One region of the Alteromonas sp. ABH4_453 genome, then DNA from elsewhere that is predicted to be linked to it. Evidence: predicted binding sites of a transcription regulator. Region 1 holds the regulator's gene; the other holds the start of a gene.
The links. Region 1 encodes LexA, which represses DNA repair genes until DNA is damaged. Its sites were predicted from a motif close to TACTGTATNNNNATACAGTA; they were not measured.
Positions count from the first base shown of each region.

Region 2: uvrD (DNA helicase II) is a predicted target of LexA. The motif match lies at 4,273-4,292, and genes of this name have one in related genera.

Region 1 is NZ_JBSWXP010000002.1:108,570-120,988, forward strand. It holds gene ilvA (threonine ammonia-lyase, biosynthetic) at 1-392, shown strand, start outside; gene plsB (glycerol-3-phosphate 1-O-acyltransferase PlsB) at 679-3,132, opposite strand; gene ACXAGV_RS03920 (sensor domain-containing diguanylate cyclase) at 3,413-5,701, shown strand; gene ACXAGV_RS03925 (hypothetical protein) at 5,877-9,437, shown strand; gene lexA (transcriptional repressor LexA) at 9,550-10,176, shown strand; gene coxB (cytochrome c oxidase subunit II) at 10,757-11,920, shown strand; gene ctaD (cytochrome c oxidase subunit I) at 11,930-12,419, shown strand, end outside.
Region 2 is NZ_JBSWXP010000007.1:163,250-175,668, reverse strand. It holds gene dapF (diaminopimelate epimerase) at 1-547, shown strand, start outside; gene ACXAGV_RS15195 (DUF484 family protein) at 544-1,239, shown strand; gene xerC (tyrosine recombinase XerC) at 1,245-2,165, shown strand; gene ACXAGV_RS15185 (HAD-IA family hydrolase) at 2,186-2,926, shown strand; gene cysE (serine O-acetyltransferase) at 3,042-3,839, opposite strand; gene uvrD (DNA helicase II) at 4,352-6,523, shown strand; gene ACXAGV_RS15170 (GGDEF domain-containing response regulator) at 6,566-7,843, shown strand; gene rarD (EamA family transporter RarD) at 8,004-8,918, opposite strand; gene ACXAGV_RS15160 (magnesium transporter) at 9,143-10,480, opposite strand; gene ACXAGV_RS15155 (thioesterase family protein) at 10,567-11,079, opposite strand; gene recQ (DNA helicase RecQ) at 11,293-12,419, shown strand, end outside.

The sequences.
Region 1 (12,419 bases):
GGCAGCAAGAATTCGCTGCACTGCAAAGCGACCTTGAAAGCAAGGGGTATGACTGCGTTAACTTAACGGATAACGAGTTAGCGAAGCTCCATGTTCGTCACATGGTTGGTGGTCGGCCGCCAACTATACTCAACGAGCAAGTATTTAGCTTTGAGTTTCCGGAGCGCCCGGGTGCACTGCTGAACTTCTTAAACACATTGGGCGAGCAGTGGAATATTACTTTATTCCACTATCGTAACCACGGTGCTGCGGAAGGCTTGGTATTGGCTGGTTTTGACATTGCGCCAGAAAGCCGGGATGACTTTAATCAGCATGTAGCTGAATTAGGCTATAAGGTCGAAGAGGTAACAGATAACCCTGCGTATCGCTTTTTTCTGTCGCAACCAGCGTAACGTTTTGTCGGCTATGCAATCAAAAGCGCAACTTAACTCGTTTTAAACCTTTTTTCGCTTTGTATTGCTTCACGTTAAGCGCAGGTTTACCGAGGAGCGATACAAAGCGGCACTATTACAGCCTCGCTAATTTAACCTCAATTTAAGAGGTACTGTCTCGGCGCCTATCGCGCTATAGACAGCGAGAGACACTATTTAGTTAGATAGATGGCTAATAAAAAACCCATGCGAATGCATGGGTTTTTTTACGCTTTTAACAAAGCGATAGTCCTTGTCGCTTACAAAGTTAATTTGCCGTGTTAAGTGCAACATTTTCCAAATGCTGAATCATCTCAGGCCATATTAAGTCCATAACATCAGCGCGCAACGCTTCACACTCTTCCGAGTATTTTAAGCTGCCGTCTTTTTCTGAATCTAACCAATGGTTATCTTTTAGTGCGCCGATAAAGCTAGACAGTACGTTCTTATCGTAAAATTCAGGAGAGCTAAGGCCGTAAAGCGCTGATAAACGCTCGGCGACTTGTTTGCTTTCTCGTTCTAATGCACTGCGGCTAATTATTTTTTCTTTATCTAAAATAGTTAATACCACGGCATAACGCTGTAATGTTTCCTGCATACAACGGCTTAATAGCCATGATGAATGGAACTCTTTGCAGTGCGCGTCTGGCGGTAAAAGCTCGCCATCTTTTTGGCGTAATAGCCCGTTGTCGAGCATCGCTGTGATCAGTGCGTCAGTGTGCGCAAGCGCTTCATCTTGGGTAAGGTGCAAGAACAGCTCTTTTTGCAGCAATGGATAAAGTGCAGCAATAAGCTGAAAAATACTGTTCTTCGTGGTGCCTTTCTTCGCGAAGATAGAGGCCATGATAAGACCTGGGATTGCGAATAAGTGCAAAATGTTGTTGCGGTAATAGGTCAAGTACACCGCAGATTTTGGCTGTGGACTGATCAAGCGCCCGTAATCATCTTCGTTGATATCGAAGCGACCTAACTTGAGCGTATCGCGTAGTAGTTCTTCCGCCGACGAATCTGGAATGGTGGCATCATCACTGAACGGCACGGCTTTAAACAAGTCCATGAAATCGCCCATGGCTTGTTTTAGTTCGGCTTCGCTCATGGTTTGTCTTTTAGAAGATAATAGACATAACGAGGCTAGCGCCATACCGTTTAATGCTGCTGCACGGTTGATGCGGGTCATGACGTTGTTAGCCAACTCATTAACGGCAGGCGTTAACCAAGCTGGCTTTTTCTCAGGTTCGGCGTCGCGGCAATCTCGCCAATTCGGCACATGACTCTCAAGAAACTGATTAAGCGCAATAGGCTCACCAAAGTTTACATAACCGTGTCCGTAATTTTTAAGTTTACGAATGGCAGAGAACACCTGAAGGTTAGATTCTTTTTTCTTCTTAGAGCCTTTAAGTTCGTTCAAATAGCTCTTCACTTCCATTACGTTTTCATAGCCAATGTAGACAGGAACAATGCTTACAGGGCGGTTAACGCCTTTAAGCATGGCTTGAATAGTCATGGCTAACATACCAGTTTTCGGTGGGATCAAGCGACCGGTGCGGCTGCGTCCACCCTCAGGGTAGTATTTAACAGAGTAACCTTTGTTAAACAGCAGCTCTAAATATTCTCTGAACACAGCCGTGTAAAGCTTGTTGCCAGCAAAACTCCGGCGAAGGAAGAAAGCGCCTCCTCGGCGAAACATTTTGCCAACAGGCCAAAAGTTAAGGTTGATACCCGCTGCAATGTGAGGCGTTACCATACCCTCGTGATAAATCACGTAAGTTAATAACAGATAATCCATGTGGCTGCGGTGGCAAGGAACATAAATAATTTCGTGGCCGTTAGCGGCCAGCTCACGTATGCGCTCTGCATGGCCTACGCTAATACCGTTGTAAATCTTGTTCCAAATGCGTGTGAGCAGTCTGTCACCAAACCGGATAAGTCCTTCACGGTAATCTGCAGCAATCTCGGTAATATAGCTCTGTGCAGTTTCCTTTGCTTTTTCATGAGTCACTTTTTTGCTTCGCGACTCTTCAGCAATGGCACGACGCACTGCATCTGAACCTAACACACTGTTATTCAGTTCTTGGCGCTCTAGCAGCGTTGGGCCAGTCATGCTTTGACGCTTTCGCTGAAAGTGAGTACTTGCTACTCGCACGAGTTTGTGAGCAATACTTTGATCGCTGCCGTGTTGGTTAGACATTGCACGTGCTGATACTGCTTTAGAATAGTTAATGAAGTTATCACGGCCTAAAAATAGCACGATGAACAATTTGCGAAGCCAACTTGGTGCTGCTGCCTCCGTAATCAAATCGCTTAAGCCTGGGTTCCCGCGCCCAGGGGCTCGACCCCACGTGACATATACAGGAACAACCTGTAAATCTAAATTTTCATGATCTCTATGCAAATGAAAAAGGTCAGTGAAAACCTCTTCAATCCCGGTATCTTTGGCTGATGAGCGAAAAATAGGCTGGGTTTTACGTAAGAACAACGTCGACGAATATTCTCGCCCTGCCAATGTGAGCGTATCTGTAGGACTAGGTAAACCTAGCGCTTTTGTCGACATTCTCAGTGCAAGCTGATCTGTCACTGAGTTGTTGGGAAGTAGATAAACGATAGGTTTGCTTTTATCTATTCCTAATTCGGTTTCAACGTTAACTGGAATACTGTGAGCTTTGACCAGTAACTTAACAGGATAATGAAACACCGACAGAAGGGCTTTTCGCATCCACGACATGAATTATGTAATCCTATGAAATAAAAACGAGTGAAGTGTAACACAATCGCATCGCAATCTCGCGATGAGCCAATGTTATTGATTTGCTTGTTTTACAGACTCCGTACCTAGCTGTAAGTTCAAGAAGTTCAAAAGCGTCTGTGTTTTTATATTTTTCGTAGCGTCACTTAGGGTAAGGCTCTCTGGCCCTTTTAGCAATGCAACATTAGCAGTATTTAAATTGCTATAAGCTTTGATTGTTACTACTTTTATAAAGGTTAATGAATAAGAGCAAGATGTAGTGGATGATCAAAACCGCCTGAAGACAATTGATGATTTTATGCTCAATGACGACGTGCCATTAGATCTCAACGACCTTATGGTGGTGTTAGCTGCAGCATACAAAGTGCCCATTGCGCTAATTGGCATTGTTGGTGATTCTGAAGAGGTATTTAAAGCGCGGTATGGGACTTCACTTTCCAAGGTGAGTAGGGAACATGCTTTTTGTAGCCATGTCGTGCAAAAGCGTCAACAAGTCGTTGTAAGCAATGCCCAAGAAGACCCAAGATTTAAAGAGAACCCACTAGTGACGGGTGAGCCGCACATCTGCTTTTATGCAGGCACGCCCATTGAAATTAATGATGAGATTATTGGTGCTGTCTGTCTTATTGATACCGTTCCAAGAGAAATTGACAAGAAATATCTAGAAGTTCTAGATCGAATTGGCACGCTTGTTAGTCAGCATATTTCTCTTTCAAAAGAACACGAAGCACTCAAGCGTGAGCATGGGCTAATAGAAAAGTCCCCCATTGTTCTGGCAACGTGGCGAAATACTACGTCGCTCAAACTGGTTCATATATCAAAAAATAGCGAGCGCGTTTTGGGCATATCGTCCCAAGATTTACTGAGCGGTGCAGTCGAGCTTGGCGATGTTTTAACACAAGATGCTGAGGGAGACTTTACGTTTGCCATGCAGGCCCATATGGAGGGCGTGGAGACACATACCTGTCGTCTTCAAATTGCCACGCCCACACGTACCATTTGGGTAAGTATGATCTCTACGGCTAGTTTTCGTGAAGACGGTATGTTGTATTCCGTTCAGGCATTTCTATTTGACACAAGCGACCAAAAATATGTGGAAGACAAGCTCAACAAAACAAACCAGCGTATGCGGCTACTATTGGAAGCCTCTGAGTTAGGTACGTGGGATTGGAATTTGACCGCTGATGTAAATCAAGTGAACAAACGCTGGTGTGATATTGTCGGTCTTGAATATGAATACTATGACACCAGCTCGCGCTTTTTCAGACAGCTTATTCATCCTGCGGATTATGTGAAAGTAGAAAAGCAGTTACACGAACATATTGCTGGAAAGAGCAAGGTTTTCAATACTACGTTTCGCATGAAGCATACTAACGGCTCATGGGTTTGGGTCGAAAGCTATGGAAAAACTGTAGAATCTGACATTATGGGTAAACCCACTCGGGTTGCCGGAATTCATCGTGACATTACCCAACGAATGGAAAGTGAACTTCACGAGCGAAAGAAAACTCAGCTCCTGCAATTTATTAATAAGACCCGGGCTTCATACCTTCAAAACAACGATTTAACCATGGCCTGTCAAACAGTATTGCCCGAACTCATTGACATTTCGGACAGTCAATTTGCTTTCGTAGGGCAAATGAAAAATGAAGGCGATGCATCGAGGCTGTTTATCCATGCCATTTCCGAAATCGTATGGGACACCAGCAGCTTCACACAATATAACGAGTATAAAAAGCGAAATTTATACTTCAGCAGTTTTGATAACCTCTTCGGTACCACTATTTTAACGGGAGAAATTACGATAAGTAATACTTCTGGGAGTCATCCGAAATCTAAAGGTGTTCCCCAAGGGCATCCGCGAATTAGCCGCTTTTTAGGTTTACCTATCAAAGTCAAAGACAGAGTCGTGGGTATGATTGGTTTGGCCAATAAGTTTGAACCCTACTCTACAGAAGATGCCAAATTTCTACAGCCTCTTTTAGATGCATTAGCCGGTCTTTTCTATGCAGTAGAATTAGAAGATGCACGCGCTGTCGCTGAAGAAAAGCTGCGGCAATTAGCTATGACTGACTCACTAACGGGTTTGTATAACCGAAGAGCATTCATTAACGAGTGTGTCGCGTTTTCAAAGTTGCATCACAGCGCGTGTGTTGCCATTGTTGATATCGACCATTTTAAAAGCGTAAATGACACGTACGGTCATGACGCTGGTGACCAGGCGCTTATTAATGTTGCTCGAAAAATATCCAAGCAAAACGGTTCACCGAATGTCGTTGCCCGTCTTGGCGGTGAAGAGTTCGCAATCGTGATGTTGGGGGAAAATAAAAAAGAAATTAACACGCAACTAGAGGCGCTTCGAATAGCCGTTGAAGAAAGTGTGGTTAACTATAAAACCGATAAAATAAACCTTACCATCAGCATAGGAGCCACTTTTGTCGATAGTACCTACGGCGCAGACTTTAGCGCCCTGTTATCAACGGCTGACAAATCCCTTTATAAGGCAAAAGAACAAGGCCGAAATCGCGTAGTCTGGGGGGACGATTGACCGTCGCTGTTTGTCGATAAACGCTAGCGAGTTGTGTATCAAGCAACAGAGATATTGCCAGGCAAACGAAGATAAGTTATAAAAACCGAATATTTTATTGTTGTAAACAAATTAGGCGTGTTTCGTACTTTTGGCTGATGTTAGGCCACCATGCCTTACAAATCAGGGACGATGTATGAACACTTCGCGCTTGGGTTTTTGTGGCCTATTTTCTATTCTAGCTCTCACAGCCTGTGGTGGTGGAGGGAGTTCAGGTTCTCCGACTAACCCAACACCAGCACCGCCTCCAGAGCCGACTGCATTAGAAATTTTATCGAACCCCTTAGACTACTCTATAGCACAGCTAGACACCGCAGCTAAGCGTTATGCTGATAATAGCTATACGGGTGAAACAAACGTTGCAATCGCAGACATTAGCGCTGTGCAAAACGTATATATTGCGCTTTTTGGCGAAGATCTTGCCAGTTCACCTTATCTTGACATATTTGAAGTTTCTGAACTTGTCGATGCTAACGGCAACATTGATGGCGTTACACAATGTTCAGATAGCGGCTCAATTAAGTACTCTGGAAAACTTGATTTAGACACAGGTCTTGGAACCATAATCGTCGATTATGATCAATGTCTACACTATTATCTGAACGCGTATCACGATGGTCAATTTTCAGTTGCTATTACGAAATCAGATGACGACAATTTTGAGGCAACATCCTATTTTACGAGCCTTTCGATAGGGAGAGGTAGTCAACGTGCAACGCTAAAAGGGTTAATGAAAGCTGAAATAAGTTACGACCCACGCACGGGGTACTACAACGAAGAACTCATTCAGTACATGACCGCTACCTTTAACGGTGAAGCCTATAAAATAAATGGAACTGCTTTTGATGGCTTTAATGGGGTGGGGTACTCCTCTGAGTTCGAGGGGACGTTGCATATTGGCTCAAAAGGTAAGCTTGATTTTTCTTACTTCTCAGAGGAAGGAGGGCTACCTTATGCTTACCAAGGTTCTCTTGTAGTTAAAGGCAATAGAACCGCTGGCATTGATATTATGCAAGGTGCGGTTCGCTATGGTGAAGATACGAACGGGGATGACACCTATGATGTTGGCGTGTTTTTCAGCAGTATCGAGACATTTGCAAGTAGTAATACCGCGAATATCGTTCTATCCGATATAGAAACTATTTCAGCGCCTCCCGTTGCTGGTGAACCCTATTATTATGCTTATGACCCTGTTTACACGTCTGACGATATAACCGTTGATGAGGGGTATTATTACGACTCTGATACGCCTGAATCTGACTTGTCAGTATCCTACCGCTGGTACATTAATAACGTTGTTCTAGAGGGGGTTAGCGGTAGCACTCTGCCTGCATATAACGCGGTATTCGGCGATGAACTGAAAGTAACTATGGTAGTGTCTGACGGTGTTAACATCGTTGAATCACAACCCGTGTTTATCACTATCAGTGACTCTCCAATGACACTTGTCGTCTCCAATATGCCTGAATCGGTAACTGCCGGTGGTTACGTCGAGTTCACGGTAAGTATGACCGACCCCGATCAAATTAATAGTGATGTTGCAGGCCAGCTTGTCGCTGCACCTACAGGAGTTACCTTAAACGACGACGGCTTACTAACGTGGCAGGTGCCCGACAGTCAACTGTTTAATGCGCAAACCTATATTTTTAGCTTTGCGAGTCTGGATGGCGAAGAGAGCTTACAAACCGTAGAAATAACTGCTTATGCAGATAAAGCGCCGGCGTTTGCCCGCACAACTTCAATAACACCGATTTATAATAGAGGTTTTGCGATTGCCTCAATCAAGGGTGTGAATGAACTCATATCGGTCAATCACCGAAACGTGGGCGCCTTCTCGTTAAACGGAAATAAACTAGAAAATACCTATGTGTACCCTTACAAATTACCTACAAGAGGAGAAATTAAAGGCGTTTATACCCAAGATGCTGACGGTGATAGCAATGATGAAATTTATATCCTTACTGAACAAGGGTTGTCAGTTATTAAAGATCGGAACGACAACGCGGAGACTGTATTTGTAGCAGAGGATAAAATAACGTCAGGATGGCTTTACGATATTAATAGCGACGGTATAGAAGAAATTGCATACCTTCACGGCGATTATTATTACGGTGCGACGTCTATCTCCATTCATAATGTGACAACTGGTGAAAAGTTGCAGCAGTTCGATGTCGATGGTGTATCAACCATTTCTTTTGGTAATGTAGACGACGACGCGTCTATCGAGTTGGTGACTAACAATGGCTACGTATTCGATATTAATAGCGGCGCCAATCAATGGCTTTATGGCAATGGGTTTAGCGACGCTTACGTCGCTGTCGGAGACATGAACAACGACGGTGTCGATGAAATCATTGGTGCCGACCGTTGGGAGAATATTTCAGTCTACTCTGCGGTGTCGAAAAGTAATTTGGCGACAGCTGAGCATAACGATATCTGCGATTTGAGCTATAGCAAAGATGACCAGACCAATGAAGGAATGCTTGTAATTTCTGAGTGCCAGTGGGGAGAGGTGAAAGCTTTCGCGCTTGAAGGTGGTCAAATTTCGGAACAGTGGAGTGTTATTCACAATACGTATAGCGGTATGTCGCTTTTAATCGGCGACCTGAATAACGATAGCCGAAACGAAATAATCTGGACTGGCGACAGCGAAATTCAGGTTGCACAGCAAGATGCTGAGGGCGACTACGTATTATCAGATATACGAGCGGAAGCACACTCTTCTAATTACTTTGCTGCCGGCTGGGCCCCTTTTGGTGATAATGATGAAAGAGCTGTCTTTGTTAGTGAGACAACTAACTACTACACATCAATTCAGGTGCTGTCAGTTAACACGGAGAATGAGATTACCCTTAGCGACGAACTTGGCGACGATGTTTTTGACTATAGCAGACCCGTTGTTACTGACTATAACAATGATGGCGTGGGTGAATTATTCACAGGAGCTTTGAATAGCAATACATCATTCAACGTAGTTAAGTTGTCAGATAACTCAATTCAGTGGTCGCTGAGCCAAAATCAAAACAGCCAAGTCTCACTCATCGAAGCTGTAGACGTGAATGACGATAATTTTGTTGATGCGGTCATTGTTGAAAACAATCGACTCAAAGCATTCGATATTGAGAACCAAGTGCTCATTGACTCTGTCATCAATGAGTTTTCAATAGATGCTGTCGCTGAGCTCACCAATAATGGCGAACACTTTTTTGCTGTTAGTGGCTATGAATCATTAAAGCTCTATACAATGCAAGATGGCGAGTTTGTCGGACTGAATGAACTAGATGTTTCTTGTAGTCAATTGATAAGAATTAATGCTGATGGCGACGACGCCTCTGAGTTTGCATGCTTAGATAGAAACTACAATAGAATAAATATTTATGACGTAACAAATGACGCCTTAGTACTTAAAGACGCCATAACGCCTACATTCGATCTTCAAAATATAGCCGTCATTCCAACGACATCGTCTAATCAATCAATACTTGGCATTTACCAAGCTGAAGAATATGACTCATCGTATGGATATTATGACAACGTTGCTTACCGAGTCACTGAAATAGATAGCAATGGACATGTCATTTGGCTTAGCCCTTCCATTGGCATTAATCATGTCGATGGTATGCGTACCCGAAAGAACAATGCCGGCAAAGTAGAGCTTCAAATAGGTAATCCGAACATGGCCCTTCTTGTGAAATAAGGGTAATACACTTGTCGCTGTCTATTGCTTATAGCAAAAGACGCGGCAAGTGCTTGTTATTTAGTTTTAGGTGTATATACTTACAGGAACTGTATGAACAGACAGGTCTTTTATGCGCCCACTCACAGCTCGACAAACCGAAGTTTTAGAACTTATCAAAACCACCATGCAAGAAACGGGGATGCCGCCTACGCGTGCGGAAATCGCTCGTCAACTTGGTTTTCGTTCTGCCAACGCAGCAGAAGAACATTTGAAAGCCTTGGCGCGTAAAGGCGTGATAGAAATTCTGCCGGGTACCTCTCGGGGTATTAAACTCAATATTCCTCTCGAAAATGACGTACCTGAAGAAGAAGGCCTACCTCTCATTGGTCGTGTGGCGGCGGGTGAGCCAATTTTGGCGCAAGAGCACGTAGAATCACACTACAAGGTAGACCCTGCACTGTTTCAACCTCAAGCAGACTTTTTACTGCGTGTTAACGGCATGAGTATGAAAGACATCGGTATTCTAGATGGCGATCTTCTTGCTGTGCATCGCACCACCGATGTTCACAATGGCCAGGTCGTTGTGGCACGTGTAGACGAAGATGTTACGGTAAAGCGTTTAGAGAAACGTGGTCGTGAAGTATTACTTCATGCCGAAAACGAAGAATTCGCACCTATTCGAGTAGACCTAGCCAACGAACCTTTTGCTATTGAGGGGATTGCAGTAGGCGTTATAAGAAACGCGGACTGGATGTAAGGTTTTAACACCTTCAACGAAAAGCGGCGCACTAGCCGCTTTTTTTATGCCTTTTATTGCTTTATTTCTACCAGTTTTCTGGAGTTAGGGTGACTAAGCCCGCCTTTAAAAAACGAACCCAACCATGACTATCAGAAAGTGTATTACGCGTATTTTGCCTGTGAATGAACTACTGAATATGCATTCATTATTCTAAAGTTTGTTTGAAAATAAATATTAACAACCTATTAGTTGTTGATTTTATGATCAAATGATTGCTCGTAGAACCTTTGTGTTGTTCAAAATGTACGTTTGATTTTATTCTCGCTTAATACATGCTCATTTCTTTTTCCATCCAATATGTAACGTAAGGCTGCCACGGGAATGGTTAAAAATTGAACGCTTCGTTAAATTTTTAACAGAAAAGACTAGACGGCACGACATTATTGCGCAATTCTTAGACAGAGGTTAACAAAATAATAACAATGGCTCTGAATTTGTTTTACAAGTTGAGGTGATGGGTCAATCGTTCGCAAACCATTTGGTAGGGCATCGCGCAAAATAATCAGCGTTCTTGGTCTTGCTATTACGGAGGTGCTGAGTGAAACAACTAACGACCGTTTTCGCAAAATGGTGTTCAACAATACCGTTTTTGCTTTTTTCTCCTTTGCTTCTTGCCCAAGAAGTCAGTGAAGAGGCTTCTTCACTTAATTTAAGACGCGGTGCCACCGACATCAGTGGCCAGGTTTACGACCTCCACATGCTGATGTTTTTTATATGCGTTGGCATTGCTGTTGTAGTGTTTGGGGTTATGTTTGCCTCGATGTATCTGCACAGAAAGTCGCGTGGCGCGAAGCCAGCAAATTTTCATGAGAACGTGAAAGTTGAAATTGCTTGGACCGTTATCCCCTTTCTTATTCTTATTTTTATGGCTGTGCCTGCAGCGAATACATTGATTGCGATGGAAGACACATCTGAGCCAGACATGACTGTGCTAGTAACAGGCTCACAGTGGAAGTGGCACTACAAGTATATGGACAGCGACGTAGAGTTTTATTCTCTGCTTGCTACTCAACGCGAGCAAATAGAGAACAAGTTTCAAAAAACAGATAACTACCTGTTGGAAGTTGACCGCCCATTGGTTATCCCTACTGGAAAAAAAGTACGCTTTCTTATTACTTCAGATGACGTTATTCACTCTTGGTGGGTTCCTGACTTTGCTGTGAAAAAAGATGCCAACCCCGGCTTTATTAACGAGTCTTGGGCCAAGGTGAATGAGCCAGGTATTTATCGCGGACAGTGCGCAGAGCTTTGTGGAAAAGACCACGGCTATATGCCGGTTGTGGTGATTGCTAAAGAGCCTGCTGAATTTGATAAATGGATGGGCGAACAAGAAGAAATTGTTCGCAAAGCGAAAGAAGAAGAGCAACGCCTACTTTCTATGAATATGTCGATGGATGAGTTAATGAAAGTTGGCGAGCGTGTTTACAACACTACCTGCGCAGCTTGCCATATGCCAAATGGTGAAGGTTTACCTGGCGTGTTCCCGGCATTAAAAGGCAGCAAAATGGCGTTAGAAGATCAGCAAGGTCACATTGATATTGTACTTCATGGTAAGTCGGGTACGGCTATGCAGGCGTTTAGCAAAATGCTAAGCCTTAAAGAAATTGCAGCGGTAGTGACTTACGAGCGCAATGCGTGGGGCAATAATACTGGCGACATAGTTCAGGCCAAAGACGTCAACGCTGTGGCAAACGGTAATTAGGAGCAGACAATGAGCAAAGCAACTGAAGTTATTTCGCCAGATACCTCTGCGCCTCACAGTGATCAAGTAATTGACGGTCACCTACATGATGACCATGAACATCACGATCATATTCCTAAAGGGATAACGCGTTGGTTGTTTACTACTAACCACAAAGACATAGGCACACTTTACCTGTGGTTTGCCTTTATTATGTTTTTAGTTGGTGGTGCGATGGCCATGGTGATCCGCGCTGAATTGTTCCAACCTGGCCTGCAAATAGTTGAGCCTAACTTTTTTAACCAAATGACTACGGTACACGGGCTTATCATGGTATTTGGTGCAGTAATGCCAGCCTTTACTGGGCTCGCAAACTGGCTTATTCCCATGATGATCGGCGCCCCTGACATGGCGTTACCGCGTATGAATAACTGGAGCTTCTGGATCTTACCAGGTGCCTTTCTCATTCTACTGAGCTCGCTCTTTATGGAAGGCGGCGGCCCTGCTTTTGGATGGACTT
Region 2 (12,419 bases), on a different contig from region 1:
TAAGATAGTGGTAAGCACCAAAGCAGGTAAGATGGTGCTTTATTTAGAGAAAGACGGCCAAGTGACCGTTAACATGGGCAAACCAGAGTTTGAGCCTGCTAATATTCCACTTACAGCCAACAAGCAAGAGAATACCTATATTTTGCGTGTGGGCGAACGCACCTTGTTTATTGGGTCAGCGTCAATGGGCAACCCCCATTGCGTAATGGAAGTTGACGACGTTGATACGGCCGATGTTGCCGAAATTGGTCCGCTTGTTGAAAAGCACGAACGCTTTCCCGAAGGCGTAAACGTAGGCTTTATGCAAATTATCAACGACTCACATATCAAACTTCGCGTATTTGAACGTGGTTCAGGTGAAACTTTGGCCTGCGGCAGCGGCGCATGTGCAGCAGTTGCAATTGGGCAAATACAGGGTAAATTAGGTAAAGACGTACGGGTAGACTTGCCCGGGGGCAGTTTACGTATACGCTGGCCAGGCCCAGATAACGTGTTAAAAATGACAGGACCTGCCGAACACGTATATGACGGACATATAAATTTATGAGCGAAGTATCAGGGCAATCTAACGCCACGCAATTGATTGAGCCATTTAACGACACAGCGGAATTGTCGAGTGCTGAAGTGCGCGCGTTCTTATTACAAAACCCTGAGTTCTTTGCCGAGCATGCCGACCTTCTCGAAAAAATTAACCTACCTCATGAGCACAAAGGCAGTGTTTCACTTGTTGAAATTCAAAGTGAGCAACTAAGACAAAAAGTCAGACAGCTTAATTTCAAGCTTAATCAGCTGGTAACTATCGCTAAGCAGAACGAAAAAATATATCGCGTTTATACCGACTTGAACGTGCAGTTACTGCGCTGCGAAAGTGTTGCCGAAGTGCAGTTTACCTTAGAAGATGTACTGCAAGAGCGTTTGCAATTGTCCTCTGCTGTGATCAAAAGCTTTAGAGGCCCCCACGCTATTCCTGAACTGCAACAACGTTTGTTCACAGAGAAGCGCTTTAAGAATACCAACTTCTTCTTTGGTCGTTTGTCACAGCACGAACGCCAGCTGCTTTTCGGCGAAAGCCCGGCAGAATCTGTCGCGTTAATGCTACTTGGTGACGACCGTGAATTAGGTATTTTGGGAATTAGCAGCAGCGACGCCAGCCACTTTACTCCAGACATGGATACCCTTTTGCTTCAGCAACTTCAGCAAGTGCTTAATATCATCTTGCCTGAAATGATGGGATATTAGGTGAAGTGTCTACGGACGCCTTAATCAGCGAACCCTGCCAGCAATGGCTAGATAAGTTTCTGCTTCATCTTCAGGTGGAGCGTGGGCTATCTCCTCACACCATCAAAAATTATCAGCGCCAGCTAATCGAAGTAGCTAAGCTCCTTGGGCTTTACGAGTGGTCAGGCCTTACGCCCAGTGATATTAAGCGCGTAATGGCCGACGCCAAGATGTCTGGGCACAGCGCGCGCAGTATTGCACTCAGACTGTCAGCACTTAGAACCTTCTGCCAGTACCTTATTGACCACCAGCAGCTATTCAGCAACCCTGTAGAGGGCATTCAAGCTCCTAAACAGGGAAAGCCATTACCTAAGCAGCTTAGCGTAGATGAGATGCAGCAGTTACTTAATGCTTCACCTCGAAGCAGTGACGATGATGAAGGCATGCAGTTAAGGGATGTAGCTATGTTTGAGCTGCTGTATGGCTGCGGCATACGCTTAAGCGAACTTACCGGGCTTAACTTAGCCGATTGTCTAAAAGACGGTACGGTGAAGGTCATGGGTAAAGGGAGTAAGCAACGTATACTGCCATTAGGGCGGCACGCACAAAAAGCGCTAAACGCCTGGTTAAAAGTACGCCCTTCTTACGCTTCACCTTACGAAAGTGCGGTCTTTGTGAGTAAGCGCAAAACCCGAATATCGAACAGACAGGTCGCCAATCGCTTAGACAAGATGGCTAAAGATCAATTGCTATCGCAAAAAGTAAGTCCCCACAAACTGCGCCATTCTTTCGCTACTCACGTACTAGAATCCAGTGGCGATTTACGTGCGGTTCAAGAGCTTTTAGGTCACGCTAACTTATCGACAACACAAGTTTATACTCACCTCGACTTCCAGCATCTCGCCAATGTGTATGATGCGGCTCATCCGCGCGCGCGCAAAAAGTAATACTAACTTAAGGTTTCACCATGCAGTTTTTCAGGTCTATTAACAACGTCGAGGCGATGACCTTCGACCTTGACGACACCCTTTACAATAACGAACCTATTATTCGACGGGCCGAAGAAGCGCTTCAAGCGCATATTGCAAAACACCATAAGTCAGCTGCCGCGCTATCGGTAAACGACTGGTTAGCACTAAAGCGAGCAGCTATTAAAAAGGATTTGCGCTTAGCCTCTGACATGGGGCAGCTTCGCCGTGTAGTGCTTACCGCAGCACTCTCTAACACCACACCTGAAAAATTAACAACAGTTCTAAGCACCACAGGCGAACTTAGTGATGCGGTAGAGGCGTGTTTTAACTGCTTTTACGATGCTAGAAGCGACTTTAAATTGGCTGATGAGGTACACGCAGCACTTAAAGCAATTAGTAGTAAATTACCGCTTATCGGCATTACTAACGGCAATGTAAACGCAGAAAAAATAGGCATTGAAGGTTATTTTGAATCTATTCTTCATGCCAGCACATCACGCCCTATGAAACCGGCCCGCGACATGTTTGATGAAGCCGCAACGCTTTTACAAGTTCAACCGAAACACATTCTTCACGTAGGCGATAACATCATAAAGGACGTACAAGGGGCAATTAACGCTGGCTATCAAGCCGCATGGTTTGCCTGTAATAGACCCATGAAACTCGCCAACGAGCCCGTTAGTGTACTGCCTCACGTCGCACTAGATAACCTCAACGAATTAACCCACTTCCTATGAATAATGGGGTCAGAGTACTTTAATCGCTTAAATGTGGGGTTAGAGTGAATAACGGGGTCAGAGTACTTTAAACTTTTACGAAGTGTAAAAGTTTAAAATACTCTGACCCCATATTTTAGTTATCTTCTAGGACGTTTTGGCGCATGGACTCGCAGGGGCTTTGACAAACCGGTCTCCCAACCACTTTTGCTGGTACGCCCACCACAGTGACGTGGGCTGGAACACTGTTCAGTACAACGCTACCAGCGCCGACTTTTGAGCCTTCACCTATTTCGATATTTCCTAGGATCTTGGCACCTGCGCCAATTAACACACCTTGGCGAATTTTGGGGTGACGGTCGCCAGACTCATTACCCGTACCGCCAAGAGTGACGCTTTGCAGAATAGACACGTTGTCTTCTACCACTGCTGTTTCGCCCACGACAATGCCAGTTGCGTGATCGAACATAACGCCTTTACCAATTCGTGCAGCAGGATGTATATCTACACCAAAACTTGCCGAGTTGCGACTTTGCAAGAATAAAGCTAGCTGGTGACGCCCGTGCACCCAGAGATAATGCGCCATTCTATGCACCTGAACAGCATGAAAACCTTTAAAATGCAGTAAAGGAGTAAGGTAGTCGTTTACTGCGGCATCGCGCGCATTAATCGCCATTATGTCAGCAATTGCTGCCTCGCTAATGCCAGGCTCTAACAAGTAGGCTTCGTCGAACACCTCACGTATAGCAATCGCAGGCATCACGTCATCTGCCATTTTGTTTGACAGAATAAAACTTAGCGACGATTCGAAATTATGATGTGCAAGAACACTGGCGTGCACATAGCTAGATAGCAATGGTTCGTTGTCAGCAACAATTTGCGCTTCTTGTTTGAGCGTCGACCAGAAATCGATGGGCGTAGAAAGTGCAGTCATGAGCATGTCCCGTTAGTGTGCTGTTAATGAGCTATTTTTGTGCCAATGTATGTCGTTAAAAAGTTGGGGCCGTGTGCTTTTTTCAGCTTGCCTAAATTGGCTTAACGCTTTTGCTAACATTCGCCTTGCCTGAAAGCGCAGAGGAAGCCGAAGTAAGAAATCAGAAAGTTTACCCGAGTTTGGCGTGATGCAATACCGATGTGATACCTACCAAGCGCATAATTCGATCAATTTATCGTATTAATTCGTTATAGCTAATAACTGTATCTTTCATATGTGCACTTTTAAGCTTTTCTTTAACCCCTCTAGGCTCAGTCACTATTAAACCAAAACGGTTAAAGCGCCCTATTCTATCATTAAGAGGCCCGCACAACCGCACACCTTAAATAGGTAAATAACCGCGCTTTTAGTTAACGAAAACGGTAAAAAACTGGACTGTATAAATTAACAGTCAGATGGCATAATAGCCCGCTGCTGAATGTATAACACTATCAACTAACAGGTACCACACTATGGATGTATCTCGACTGCTAGACGAGCTTAACGACAAACAGCGTGAAGCAGTAGCAGCCCCATTATCAAATGCCCTAGTATTAGCTGGCGCTGGTAGTGGTAAAACCCGCGTATTAGTGCATCGCATCGCGTGGTTGATGGAAGTCGAAAACATCGCCCCTTTTTCTATTTTGGCAGTGACGTTTACCAATAAAGCCGCCAAAGAGATGCGCGGCCGTATTGAGTCGTTGATGGGTCGCAGCCTACACAATATGTGGATTGGTACCTTCCACGGACTTGCACACCGCCTATTGCGCGCGCATCACGCTGAAGCTAATTTGCCTGAAAACTTTCAGATTATTGACTCAGACGACCAATATCGTTTGATTCGCCGCATTCTAAAAGCCATGAATTTAGATGAAAAGCATTGGGCCCCTCGTCAAATTCAGTGGTACATAAACGGCAATAAAGACGAAGGCTTGCGTCCTCAACATATCGAAACCCATGGCGATCATATTCAAAAAACCATGCGTGAAGTCTATGCGGCATATCAAGACGCTTGCGACCGTTCAGGCCTGGTAGATTTTGCTGAGCTGTTGCTACGCGCCCATGAATTATGGGCCAAAAACCCAGAAGTACTAGCGCACTATCAGCGTCGTTTCCGTGCAGTATTGGTTGACGAATTCCAAGATACTAACAATATCCAATATGCATGGCTTCGTATGCTTTGCAGTGGCGGAAATAACAACATTATGATTGTTGGCGATGACGATCAGTCTATTTACGGCTGGCGCGGCGCGAACGTAGATAATATTCAGCATTTCCTAAAAGACTTTAATGAGCCTACCACTATTCGCCTGGAGCAAAATTACCGCTCTACCGGAAATATTCTTAAAGCAGCGAACACCGTGATCGACAACAATACAGGCCGTCTAGGCAAAGAGTTGTGGACAGAAGATGCGCAAGGTGAGCTGATTTCTGTTTATGCGGGTTTCAACGAGCTAGATGAAGCGCGCTTTATCGTGTCTAAAATCAAAGACTGGCTAAACCAAGGCAACGCCCTTAGCGACACTGCCATTCTTTATAGGAACAACGCCCAGTCTCGAGTACTGGAAGAAGCCTTGCTACACGAAGGGCTGGCATATCGCATTTACGGCGGTTTGCGATTCTTCGAACGCCAAGAAATTAAAGATGCTCTGGGTTACATGCGCATGGTAAGTCACCCGCACGATGACGCTGCCTTCGAGCGTGTGGTAAATACGCCAAGTCGCGGTATTGGTGAGAAAACCCTATCGCAAGTGCGCGACACCGCGCGAATGCACAACTGTTCAATGTGGCAGGCGTGCCAACTGCTTATAAACGAAGGGGGTTTTAAAGGCCGCGCGTTAAACGCGATGCAAAGCTTTGTACTGCTTATAACTGAACTAGAGCAAGCCACGTTAGATGAGCCGCTTGACCAGCAGGCTGACAAAGCGATTCGTCAATCTGGCCTTTACGCCATGTACCAAGCAGAACGCGGAGAAAAGGCCCAAGCGCGACTAGAAAACTTAGAAGAATTAGTCAGTGCATGTAAAACCTTTATCGTGCCCGAAGAAGCAGAAGAGATGTCGCCTCTAGCTGCATTTCTAGCCCATGCATCGCTTGAAGCAGGTGAAACCCAAGCTGATAAAGACCAAGACGCTGTACAAATGATGACGATACACACCGCCAAAGGTCTTGAGTTTCCACTGGTGTTCTTAGCGGGCGTTGAAGAAGGCATGTTCCCTAGTCAGATGACCAACGACGAACCAGGTCGAATGGAAGAGGAACGCAGACTTTGCTATGTTGGTATGACACGCGCTATGCAAAAGTTGTATATCACTTATGCAGAAAGTCGTCGATTATATGGGCAAGATAAGTATCATACGGCTTCGCGTTTTATTCGCGAGATGCCAGCAGATTGTGTGGAAGAAGTTAGGCTTAAATCAACAATCTCAAGACCCGTGCATAACCGCTTTAGTCAAGCAACCTCGCACGCCAGTTTTGAAGAAACAGGCTTCAGTTTAGGTGAGCGCGTAGTGCACCGTAAATTCGGCGAAGGGATTGTGCTTAACTACGAAGGGAGTGGAGAGCATGGCCGCGTTCAAGTAAACTTCGACGAATTTGGCAGTAAATGGCTGGTACTTGCTTACGCAAAGCTGGAGAAAGCGTAACATCATTAATTGGCAAGGTAGCCCAAACCTAAGTTGGAATGTATGCAGCAACATGTGCTGATCATCGAAAATGGTGAAGGCAACCTTGAGCTTATAGCGAAATTAGTCCGCCGTGCGGGACTTACGCCCGTTGGTGCAACCTCGCTTACCGAAGGTAAGGCCCGTTTTTCACAAGAAATGCCTGAAACCTTCTTGTGCGCCATTGCTGCCTATGCTTTACCTGATGCGCCGAAAGGTGAAGCTATCGACTTTGCTGTCGAATCTTTTATTCCGACCATAGCGACAACGGAAAATCTCGACAATGCTATTCGCGACAAAGTGCTTGAGCGTGATGTTGTCGATTACATTCCCAAAGAAAATTCACAAAACTACGATTACCTAAACCGCCTTATCAGTCGCCTTGAAAAAAACAAATCTACAGGTGTTGTTGTAGTAAGTACGAATCGCGTTTTACGCTCTAAAACGGTTTCTTTACTCCAACGTCATAACTTCATCGCATTTGAGTGCTTAACAGCTACCGATGCTATGCAGTGTTTATCTGAGCACAAAAATGTACGCCTTGTTATTACCGATAACACATTGCCTGACATGACAGGCACCCATTTTGTAGCAAGCCTGAGAAAAGCCTTCTCCAAAGAACAACTTGCCATAATGGGGATAGCGGGTGGTAAAGGAATGTTAATGTCTGCGCACTTCATTAAGAGTGGTGCAAATGACTTCCTACGCGTCCCTTACTGTCATGAAGAGTTCTTGTGTCGTGTGATGCAGAACGTGGAATATATTGAAAGTGTTGAAGAAATACGCCGTGTGGCGAATACCGACTATCTGACAGGTTTACCGAACCGACGTCACTTTTTCTACATGGTCACAGTGCAACACCAAAACCTTTCTGAAGACCATGCCCTTGCTCTGATTGACCTAGACTTTTTCAAATCAATAAATGATACCCATGGTCATGACGCCGGTGACATTGTGCTAAAAGCCATGGCGGCCCTCATTGAATTTTATTTCCCTGATGAAATCATTTCACGATTTGGAGGCGAAGAGTTTTGTATTTATATGCCTGCAACGCCGCTTAAAGAAGCATGCGAACGCTTAGACGATTTTAGAAAAGTGGTGGAAGCTGAAGTTATCCAACTTCCCCAAACGGACATAAAAGTGACTTGCAGTATTGGGGTAAGTGGCGCACACACTCAGCGTGTGGATAAGCTTTTGAGCCTAGCCGACAAACAGCTTTATGCTGCAAAAAATAGCGGGCGCAACCAGGTAAAATGCGAACCGCCTGATATATCTCAGCAAGAGCAAGGGTCCTTGCTTTAGCTTTTCACTCAATCAACTGCCCCTAAGCTGTCCAACGCTTAAGTCAAAACTTGCCCGCTATGAATTGCTACCACAAAAGCCACGTCGCTTTCTAAAATGAGCGTTTTAGGTAACCGCTTGATGCCCGGCTTGCATCACGCTAGCTTGTGCGCAGAAGCCCTTACTCTACGGCAAGCTTTTGCGCTTTACGCTGACTGCGGTAATTAAATAGTGAGTCGGCACTGAACAAGATAAGCGCAAACCACACAAAGCCGAAGGTTACCAAACGCGACTCTTCAAGTGGCTCGCCGTAAAGGTAAACCGCCAGTATGAACATAAGCGTAGGGCCAATATACTGAAAGAAGCCCAGCGTAGAATACATAATGCGCCTTGCTGCAGCGGTAAAACAAAGAAGTGGCGCGGTAGTCACAATACCAGCCGCTAAAATAAGTGTATTAAGCGTGGCGTCGTTATTAAATAAGTTGCTGTATTCAGACCCGAAGAATATCCAGTAGATAACAGCTAACGGTGAAAGCATTAAAGTTTCAATAAATAGGCCGGGGAGCGAGTCTACCGCCACCTGCTTACGCAACAAGCCGTACACGCTAAAACTTCCCGCAAGCACTAAGGCAATCCACGGAACGTGGCCGTACGAAAAAATAAGAATAGCCACGCCAATAACAGCAAGTCCAACGGCTACACGCTGTAAGTTACGCAACCTTTCACCTAAGAAAAGTCGCCCCAAAAACACGTTGATAAGAGGGTTGATGTAATAACCTAGGCTCGCATCAAGAATATGGTCGTTATTAATAGCCCAAATGAACAAAAGCCAATTCGCCCCCAGTAACAAACCAGCAACGAATAATATCTGCATAACCCGCTTATTGCGCAAAGCAGCGCCCACTTTTGGCCACTGCTTTAGTGCGGCAATGAGCCCGACTAAAAGCACAACAGACCAAATCACTCTGTGCATAAGGATTTCAGCCGCCGGCAATACCATCAACTGTTTGAAATAAACAGGTGCAACACCCCACATACTGTATGCGGCAATTGCGCAAATAACGCCGACTTGCGCGGCACTGGCTTGCTTAGACAAGGCTGGCTCCAACGAGATTCAGGGTAAGAAGGCGCGTATTGTTTATCAGGTTAGATGAATACACAACCCTTAACGCGTTCCAATGCGGCAAAGGGCATGTAACAGGCGGCATAACCAATAAAAAGCCCACCAAATACATTAATTCAGTGGGGCTCTAAATGCGTACGACACTTATAGGCTAGACGGGGTCTGCAGCCGGAGTAATTTTTTTAGAAGAAGCTGTTTTAGAGAAGAAAGAGTGTCCCTAAACCTAAGAATGCCACAAAGCCTACGATGTCAGTGACGGTAGTCAAAATGACCGACCCCGACAATGCTGGATCTATTTTCAGCTTGTCCAATATTACAGGCACAAACACGCCTGCAAGTGCGGCGGCTACAATGTTGAACAGTATGGCCAAACAAATAACCAACCCTAACATGGCATCGGTAAACCAGAAATAAGCAACAACGCCAATTACCAAGGCCCAAATTACGCCATTAACACCACCAACCTTTAGCTCTTTCACCATGAGCGCCCGTAAGTTAGCCGGCGTGACCTGCCCTAACGCCAAGCCACGTACAATCAGGGTTAGTGTTTGACTACCTGCAATACCTCCCATGCTCGCCACCACTGGCATAAGTACCGCAAGGGCAACCACTTGTTGAAGCGTGCCTTCGAACAGTCCAATAAACCACGAGGCTAAAAATGCAGTAAGCAAGTTAATGCCAAGCCAAAGGGCACGATTTTTCGCACTTTTCGCCACAGGCGAGAATAAATCTTCGTCCTCGTCCATACCGGCGGAAGCCATTACTTGGCGCTCGTAAAACTCGTTTACCAGCTCACTCGCCGAAGTCACATCTAATCGGCCAAGTAATTTGTTGTTCTCATCAACTACCGGCAACGATGCTAGCCCAGAACGTTGAACAAGTAGCGACGCATTCATGGTGTCGTCAGCCCCTTGGATCGTCGTTACGTTTTCTTCCGACAAATCGAATAGCGACATGTGATCTTGCGCATTGAAAAGGTGGCTAATTTTAACCAACGCTGAAAATTGACCTGAGCGATTCACCAAAAAAATACTGTCACAGTGCTGAGGTATATCACGCCTTAATAAGCGCAGCCCTTCGCGTACTTTCGCGTTCGACGGCAGCACTAACTGCTCGTGGTTAACCCAGTGCCCTATTTGGTTATCAGGGAATTGTGTGGCTTCTCTGAAGTACTTTCGTTCTTTAGAATCAAGTGATTCATAGGCCATATCGACGAGGCGTTTTGGCAAAGAGTCGAGTAGCTCTAACAGGTCTTCTGCATCAATATCAGCAAAAATAGACGCCCATTCGTCGTGCGGTGTATTGTCGATAAGAATTTCACGGGGATCACTACGCATCTCAACCAATACGTCGAGCTTGCGGTCGCGAGGAATGCCTTCCCATACCACCAAACGTTTTTCTACAGGCAGTGATTCTAAAAGAGATGCAATGTATACCTCGTCTTGTCCGGCTAAAGCCGCCAACAAGGTCGCCGGATCGTCACCCATACTTTCGGTAACAATCTCTTCAATTAAATCTGGTAATGGCTCTGCCATGCTACACCTCCCGTTAATACCGCTCACTTCCTTTACACAACGTAACAACAGGCATTGTGGAATGATGCAAACCTATTTAGACATTGCTATCCCAGCATATACGTACCCGTGCCAAAGGCTATGTGATCGCCTTTTTCGTTGTGCAATTCCATTCTACAAACCACTAATTTACTGCCCTTGCGTATAATTGTGGCTGTCGCAACAAAGCGCTCGCCTCTTCCAGGCCTTAAGTAGTCAACGCGCATATCGACCGTGCCCATGGTGGGCAATCTAACTTGAAGGTCCGCAAGGTGTTCACGTGCGGTTTGTTTGATGGTTTCTACAATGGAAACTAAACCACCGATGGTGTCTAGCATAGACGCTGTTACACCGCCGTGTAGGATTTTTTGCATTGGATTGCCGGTCAGCGCTGGTTGCCAATCAAGGTGCAGGGAGATCTGCGTATCCAGCCCCTCTCCTTCAGTAACAAATTCCAAGCCCAGCAACTGGTTGAACGGCATAGTATCACGAAAAAGCGCAATTACATGTTTAATCATTAATTCATGGTTAAGTGTTTCGCTGCCCTTAGCTTCGTCTTTATTAGTCGTTTTCTTATCCACTCGCTTTCCTTGATGAATTGATATTTGTATTGTGCTTGTAAGCAACATTACTACCGAACGTAAGTTTGACGGAAATTCATCCAACCAATGATGTTGAATCAAAATAAATTATAAGAGCTGCTGCCCCTCGGATCAGGACTATCGCTGAATTTTAGTCTAGTTTTTTAAATTGCCCCGTGAAGACGTCGCCAAAAACGCGTAAAATCCAGCGCCATGACAACTGCAATAGCCCCAACAGAATCAGCGCCAGAAACGCAACGTGTAAAAACACCAGAAACTGTCTTAAAAGATGTATTTGGTTACGATGCGTTTCGCGACGGTCAAGGCGAAGTCATTCACCAAGTATGTGAAGGTAAAGACGCACTCGTTTTGCTTCCAACAGGTGGTGGTAAGTCGCTGTGCTACCAAATTCCTGCATTAGTACGCCCCGGCACTGCTATTGTTGTTTCACCGCTTATATCGCTTATGCAGGACCAAGTAGAACAACTTAAAGCGCTGGGCGTAAAAGCCGCCTATCTCAATTCAACGCTAGAAGCAGACGAACAAGCGCGCATAAATGACGCACTGCAAGCTGGGAAGCTCGACTTGCTGTACGTGTCACCTGAGCGTTTAATGCGGTACTATTTCCAGCAATCGCTAGCCCACGCCGACATAGCCTTATTTGCCATTGATGAAGCCCACTGCGTTTCCCATTGGGGGCACGATTTTAGGCAGGATTATCGCGCTTTGGGTCAAATAAAGTCTCGTTTTCCCACTATTCCTGTCATCGGCCTAACGGCTACGGCAGATTCAGCGACACAAGCAGACATACTGACGCAGCTAAACCTTAACAACCCGCTGGTTTATAAGGGTAGTTTCGACAGGCCCAACATTCGTTACCGCGTAATGAGCAAGTACAAGGCTTTCGACCAAGTTGTTGCTTACGTAAAGCAGCAGGAAGGTAGCGGCATTATTTACTGTAACAGTCGCGCGAAAGTCGACGACCTGCACGCTAAATTATTCAGACAAGGCTTTCGTTGCGCAGCATATCACGCAGGTATGGATAACGACGAGCGAGAGCTAGTACAGCGCCAGTTCCTTAACGACAAAATTGATATTGTGGTGGCCACCGTTGCCTTTGGCATGGGTATTAACAAATCGAACGTGCGTTACGTGGTTCACCACGACGTTCCGCGCAGTGTCGAAAGCTATTATCAGGAGACCGGCCGAGCTGGGCGAGACGGTCTGGAGTCTGAAGCTTTACTATTGTTTGATGAAAAAGACGCAGCCCGTGTAAAACAGTGGATAGAGCAAGGGGAAATAGCCGAGCGCAATCAAATAGAGTTACAAAAATTTGCGGC